DNA from 2 places in the Streptomyces changchenzhani genome. Region 2 is predicted to be linked to the other one. Evidence: riboswitches for the same ligand, from Rfam matches in the RefSeq annotation. Region 2 holds a riboswitch; the other holds the start of a gene.
The links. A riboswitch is a leader RNA that binds a small molecule or an ion and turns the genes downstream of it on or off. The one in region 2 is predicted to bind cobalamin.

Region 1: it holds a riboswitch for cobalamin, as region 2 does, so the genes downstream of both, ABCR94_RS10320 (ribonucleoside-diphosphate reductase subunit alpha) here and ABCR94_RS06140 (CbtB domain-containing protein) in region 2, are expected to answer to the same signal.

Annotation. Positions count from the first base shown of each region.
Region 1 covers NZ_JBDHNH010000002.1:466,521-469,918, forward strand. The annotation lists gene ABCR94_RS10310 (carbon starvation CstA family protein) at 1-1,147, shown strand, start outside; gene ABCR94_RS10315 (YbdD/YjiX family protein) at 1,144-1,347, shown strand; cobalamin riboswitch at 1,482-1,604, shown strand; gene ABCR94_RS10320 (ribonucleoside-diphosphate reductase subunit alpha) at 1,746-3,398, shown strand, end outside.
Region 2 covers NZ_JBDHNH010000001.1:1,291,641-1,295,038, forward strand. The annotation lists gene ABCR94_RS06125 (hypothetical protein) at 1-336, shown strand, start outside; gene ABCR94_RS06130 (class F sortase) at 338-1,030, shown strand; gene ABCR94_RS06135 (CbtA family protein) at 1,041-1,814, opposite strand; gene ABCR94_RS06140 (CbtB domain-containing protein) at 1,832-2,050, opposite strand; cobalamin riboswitch at 2,084-2,211, opposite strand; gene ABCR94_RS06145 (glycoside hydrolase family 6 protein) at 2,693-3,398, shown strand, end outside.

The sequences.
Region 1 (3,398 bases), on a different contig from region 2:
CGCTTCGGGCACCACCCCGAAGATGATCCAGAAGGAGACGCAGATCCGGGTGATCGGTTACGGCGCCATGCTGACCGAGTCGTTCGTCGCGGTCATGGCGATGATCTGCGCCTCCATCATCGACCCCGGCCTGTACTTCGCGATCAACTCGCCCGCCGGTGTGATCGGTGACAACGTCCAGGCCGCGTCCGAAGCGGTGACCAACCTCGGCTTCTCCATCGACCCGCAGACACTGGCCCAGGCCGCCAAGGACGTCGAGGAAGAGAGTCTGCTCTCGCGCACCGGCGGCGCACCGACGTTCGCGCTCGGCATGTCGGAGATCTTCTCCGCGGTGATCGGCGGCGCCGGATTGAAGGCGTTCTGGTACCACTTCGCCATCATGTTCGAGGCGCTGTTCATCCTCACCACGGTGGACGCGGGCACCCGGGTCGGGCGCTTCATGCTCCAGGACATGCTCGGCAACGTCTACAAGCCGTTCCGCCAGGTCAGCTGGAAGCCGGGGGTCTGGTTCGCCAGCGCGGTCGTGGTGGGCGGCTGGGGCTACTTCCTGTGGGCCGGCGTGCACGACCCGCTCGGCGGCATCAACCAGCTCTTCCCGCTGTTCGGCATCGCCAACCAGCTGCTCGCCGCCGTCGCTCTCGCCGTCTGCACCACGCTGCTCGTCAAGTCCGGGCGGCTCAAGTGGGCCTGGGTCACCGCCGTGCCGCTCCTGTGGGACGTCGCGGTCACCCTCACCGCCAGCTGGCAGAAGATCTTCTCCGGCGACCCGAAGGTGGGCTTCTTCTCCCAGCGCGACAAGTACCAGGCGGGCATCGACGCGGGCGAGGTCATTCCGCCCGCCAAGACCCTCGACCAGATGAAGACAGTCGTCACCAACTCCACGGTCGACGGCGTGCTGTCCGCGTTCTTCGCCGTCCTCATCATCGTGGTGCTCATCGAGGCGGCCCGGGCGTGCGTCAAGGCGGTCCGCGACCCCGCGAGCGTCAAGCTCAGCGAGACCCCGTACGTCGAGTCCCGTCTCGTCGCGCCCGCTTCGCTCCTCGCGACCAAGGAGGAGAAGGCCGAGCTCGTGGCGGCCGGCCTCGGCCCCGAGGGCGGCATGCGCAAGGACGACGCCGCGCCCGTCGGATCGGGGAGCCGGGAATGACCCGTATCGACGTACGCCGCACTGCGGGCCGGATCCGCTGGTACGTCCGCGAATTGACCGGCGAATCCGCCTACGACCGGTATGCGGCGCACACCAGATCCGGCGATCCACAGGCCCCCGTCATGAGCCGACGGGAGTTCGAACACAGTCGTACGGACGCACGCGAGGCGGATCCCCGGGAGGGCTTCCGCTGCTGCTGAGGCCCTCCGCCCAGTGATCGCACGGGCCGTCGCATCTTCCGGGATGCGGCGGCCCGTTGTCGTACGCAGATCCGAAGCCGCAACACCCGCGACACAACATCTGGGGGGTGCAGCATCCCCCGGCCCCCACATGTATGCTCGTGCTCGCTGTCGCCGCAGGGAAATCCGGTGCGAATCCGGAACTGTCCCGCAACGGTGTGATTGGTGCGCTTTTGCGCACCCAGGAGTCCGAGACCTGCCGACGGTGCATCCGGTTCGACCGACCCGGATGCCGATACGTCCGGGCCTCGCGGTTGGGCCGGTGGACGCAACGCGGTGTGCCGCCCTTTCAGGGGTGAGGTGCGCCCGTGCGGCCCCGTTCCCCCGCCGGCCCCGAGCCGAGCGAGGGAGAGCACCCCGTGACCATCGCGCCAGTCGATCCGGCTTCTGTCACGGTGACGACCGAAGGACCCGGCACAGAGTTGCTGCGGACCCTGACGGACCTCACCGCCGATCTGCCCGACACCGACCCCGGCAGAGTCGCCGCGGCCGCGCTGCGCGGCCGGAACGCCGGTTCTGACGCGGCCGAGTTGCGCATGCTCGCCACCGACGCCGCCGCCGGCCTGATCTCCGAGGACCCGGCGTACTCCCGCCTCGCGGCCCGGCTGCTGACCCGCACGATCCGGGACGAGGCGGCGACGCAGGGCGTCCACTCCTTCTCCGACTCGGTCGGCGTCGGGCACCGCGAGGGACTGATCGCGGACCGTGCGGCGAACTTCGTGGCGCTGCACGCCCCGACGCTCGACGCGCTGATCGACAAGACGGCCGACGACCGCTTCGGCTACTTCGGCCTGCGGACCGTCTACAGCCGCTACCTGCTGCGCCACCCGATCACCCGTCAGGTGATCGAGACCCCCCAGCACTTCATGCTCCGGGTGGCGTCCGGCCTCGCCGAGGACGACTCGGTCCGCGCCCTGGACGAGGTCGCCGCGCTGTACCGGCTGATGAGCCGCCTGGACTACCTGCCGTCCTCGCCGACGCTCTTCAACTCCGGTACGCGCCACCCGCAGATGTCCTCCTGCTATCTGCTGGACTCCCCGCTGGACGAGCTCGACTCGATCTACGGCCGCTACCACGAGGTCGCCCGCCTCTCCAAGCACGCGGGCGGCATCGGCCTTTCCTACTCGCGCATCCGCGCCCGCGGCTCGCTGATCCGCGGCACCAACGGGCACTCCAACGGCATCGTCCCGTTCCTGCGCACCCTCGACTCCTCGGTCGCCGCCGTCAACCAGGGCGGCCGGCGCAAGGGCGCGGCCTGCGTCTACCTGGAGACGTGGCACGCGGACATCGAGGAGTTCCTGGAGCTGCGCGACAACACGGGCGAGGAGGCGCGGCGTACGCACAACCTGAACCTCGCGCACTGGATCCCCGACGAGTTCATGCGCCGGGTCGACGCGGACACCGACTGGTCGCTGTTCTCGCCGGTCGACGTGCCCGAGCTGGTCGACCTGTGGGGCGACGCGTTCGACGCGGCGTACCGCAAGGCCGAGGCGGACGGGCTGGCCCGTACGACGATCCCCGCGCGCCAGCTGTACGGCCGGATGATGCGCACCCTCGCGCAGACCGGCAACGGCTGGATGACCTTCAAGGACGCGTCGAACCGTACGGCGAACCAGACCGCCGAGCCGGGCTCCGTCGTGCACTCGTCGAACCTGTGCACCGAGATCCTGGAGGTGACGGACGACGGCGAGACCGCCGTGTGCAACCTCGGCTCGGTGAACCTCGGTTCGTTCGTGCTGGCCTCGGGCGAGATGGACTGGGAGCGTCTCGACGAAACCGTCCGCACCGCCGTGACCTTCCTCGACCGGGTCGTCGACATCAACTTCTACCCGACCGAGCAGGCCGGCCGCTCCAACGCCAAGTGGCGCCCGGTGGGCCTGGGCGCGATGGGTCTGCAGGACGTCTTCTTCAAGCTGAAGCTGCCGTTCGGCTCCCCCGAGGCGCAGGCGCTCTCCACCCGCATCGCCGAGCGGATCATGCTCGCGGCGTACGAGGCGTCCTGCGCCCTGGCC
Region 2 (3,398 bases):
GGACGCGAGAACCCCCTCTACGGGGAGGCGAGGATCAACTCGTCGATCGGCGCCGGCACATACGAGATCAGCGTCGACTGCGACGGCCACAACCACAACAAGGTGGGTACCGTCACGGTCGTCCACCACCAGCCCACCCACCAGCCCACCCAGCACGCCACTCCCGTCTCTCCCGTGCACGCGGGCGGCGGCGGTACGGCGCAGCTCGCGTCGGAGACCGCCGAGGGCGACGGTCCCGGCACCCGGCACACCGTGATCGGCCTGGTGCTCGCGGGTGTGGCCGCGGTCGCCGTGGCGTTCCGCAGTGTCCGCCGCCGCCCCACGGACGCGGACTGACGTGTCCGCCGAGGACGCCCCCGCCGCGAGCCGTCCCGCAGGCTCCGGACGGCTGCTGACCGGGGTCGCGTGGGCGGTGCTGCTGCTCGGCCTGTCGCTGTGGGGGCGTGGGCTCACCGAAGGGTCCGGCGGCAGCTCCGCCCCGACCACCGGCGATGTGGCCGCGGTCGGCCGTCCGCTGGGGGTGCCGCTGCCTCCCGCGCACGAACCGCAGAAGGGCGTGCGCCCGCAGCGCGTCGACGTGCCCTCGATAGGTGTGACGGCGCCCGTCGTGGAGCGGGGTCTCGACGCGTCGGGCGCTGTCGACCCTCCGCCGTACGACTGGCCGGCCACCGTCGGCTGGTACGGCAACGGCACCCGGCCGGGGGCGGCGGGCGTGGCCCTGCTCGTCGGCCATGTCGACACCGAGAGCAAACCGGCCGTCTTCTACGGCCTGAGCGCCACCCGCCCCGGCGAGCGGATCCGGGTGACGGGCGCGGACGGCTCGGACCTGGAGTTCACCGTCGACGACGTTCAGGTCTTCACCCGAGAACGCTTCGACCCCCAGAAGGTGTACGGCCCCCGCGAGAGCGACCGGGCGGAGCTGCGCCTGATCACCTGCGGGGGCACGTACGACAAGAAGGCCCGCACCTACACCGCGAATGTGGTGGTGTCGGCCTACCTGACGGGGACGGGAAGCTCCGGTCGGAGCTGACCGGTCCCCGTTACGCCGTCACTCCCACGGCCGGCACGGTCGCAGCAGGCGCGCTGCGGGCCGCCGCGCGCAGACCGAGCGCGCCGAACACTCCGGCGAACACCGCCCACAGCAGCGCGTGCGAGCCCAGCGAAAGCACCCGGAAGTCCCACAGCAGTGTCGCCGCCACCGGAACCTCGTCCGGGTTGCCCGGCAGTGCGAAGAGGACCGCCAGGGTCGCGACCGCGGTGACGGCCACCGCGACCTGGCGCACCGGCACCGACCGGTCGGCGAGGCGTACGTACACCTGCCAGGCCAGCAGCATGCCGAGGATGCCGATCACGACGGCGGCCAGCCACAGCGACTGGCGGTCGGTGACCGTGCCGGAGTCGCCGACGCCCGGCGGGTTGGCCGGGTAGCGCAGACCGGGCAGCAGGGACACGGCCACGAAGGCCGCCGAGCAGAAGACCAGGGCGCGCGACCAGGGGCGGTCGCCCGGGGCGGTGCGCCGGTGGACCAGTGCGTAGGCGACGGCGAAGAGCACGCCGAGCGCGAGACCGGCGACCACCGCGGTGACCACCAGGCCAAAGTGCTGGGTGGAGCGGGAGAACAGCTCCTCGTGGTGCTGGACGGCCGTACCGGCCGCGTCGTGCGCGTGCTCCTTGGCGGAGCGTGCCTCTTCGAGACGTATCGCGCGGTCCATCAGCGGCTCGGCCAGGAGCAGCGAGAAGAGGCCGGTGGCAAGACCGGCCACCCCGCCCGCCGCGAGGGAGCGTCCGAGCAGGGGGAGTACAGGTGTGGACATGGTGCGTACGGCCCCGATCAGTGGCAAGGGGCACCGAAGAGGTGCCGGCCGTCGTGCGAGAACTCGTGCAGATAGTCGCCGGTCGCGGAGACAACGGTCCCGTTGTCCATGAAGACCGCGTAGAGCGCGACCAGGGCGATGATCGCCGCGGCGGCCAGGATCAGCCAGTCGCGGGTGCTGGTCGCGGCGGACGCTGCCGCTGCGGTGTCGGTGTGCGGCGCGGTGTGCGAAGACATACCGGTGAACCTCCTTCTGGGGTTTCCACGCCCCATGGCAGGAGAACGACGGGTCAGTTCCTGGCTTCCGTACGGGCGCAGAGCTTGCTCGTACGGTCACAGTGGCGGGACCGCCCCGGAATCGCACCGGGTTCCTGTCCACCGTCGTCTCGATGTGTGGAGTTGTCATCGGGAGAGTCCCAGTCCTGGCCGGACACTGTCAACAGGGCCTGTGCGTGGCGAAACCGACGGGCACCGGGCGTAGGCCGGCTACCTGGCCCGGTCGGCGGCCCGCTCCCCCCGGAGCCGCCGACCGGGCTGGTCCTCGACCGCCGGTGCACGGACTGCGGGAGAAGTCCGGCGCCGATGCGGGAGGTGCAGATGTGTCGGGGGAGACTGGGGCCGGGGGCTCGGGCCTGTGCTTGCCACTGTAGAACGGACAAGCGGATGTTCCTAGGGGCACTTTGATGCCAAGTCATCGCATTGTCGCCCACGGTGCACCCTTTGTTACGCGGTATGTGCGTACGCGCCGTAACAGCTCACCCACGAAGAGCAGAGGGCCCCTGGCGCTGGGCAGGGGTGTGTCAGGATGGTTTGGACCGGTTGTGTCCGGGGAGGCGCCGGGGGGTCCTTACACATTTCAGGTGCACCAAGGGGGAGTGGATGTACGGCAGTTACAGCGGCCGTCGGCGTGTGGGTGTCCGGATGGCCGCGATGGCGGCGGCGGGGACCGCGCTGCTGTTGACGGGCTGTTCCTCGTCGGACGGTGACGGCGGGGCGCAGCAGGAACCGGTGAAGCAGCAGCCCAAGGGCAGCGATCCGTACTGGGTCAATCCGGAGGGAAACGCCGCCAAGCAGGTCTCCACGTATGCCAAGGGCGGCGACGACGACAAGGCCGAGCTGATCAGGAAGATCGCCGAGCAGCCCGTCGGCGAGTGGATCGGGCCGGAGAACGCAGAGGCGGAGGCCAAGGGCTTCACCGAGGCGGCGGCCAAGGCCGACCGGGACGCGCTGCTGGTCCTCTACAACATCCCGCACCGCGACTGCGGGCAGTTCTCCAAGGGCGGCGCCGCCGACGGCAACGCCTATCGCGGCTGGGTCGACCAGGTGGCCAAGGGCATCGGTGACCGCCGCGCCACCGTGATCCTGGAGCCGGACGCGCTGCTGCACCTCGTGGACGGCTGCACGCCCCAGGAGTTCCACGAGGAGCGCTTCGACCTGCTCAAGGGCGCTGTCGAGCGGCTGAAGCAGCAGCCCGCGACCAAGGTGTACCTGGACGCGGGCAACGCGGGATGGCAGTCGCCGGACGCGCTCTTCGATCCGCTCCAGCGGGCGGGTATAGGGCAGGCCGACGGGTTCTCGGTGAACG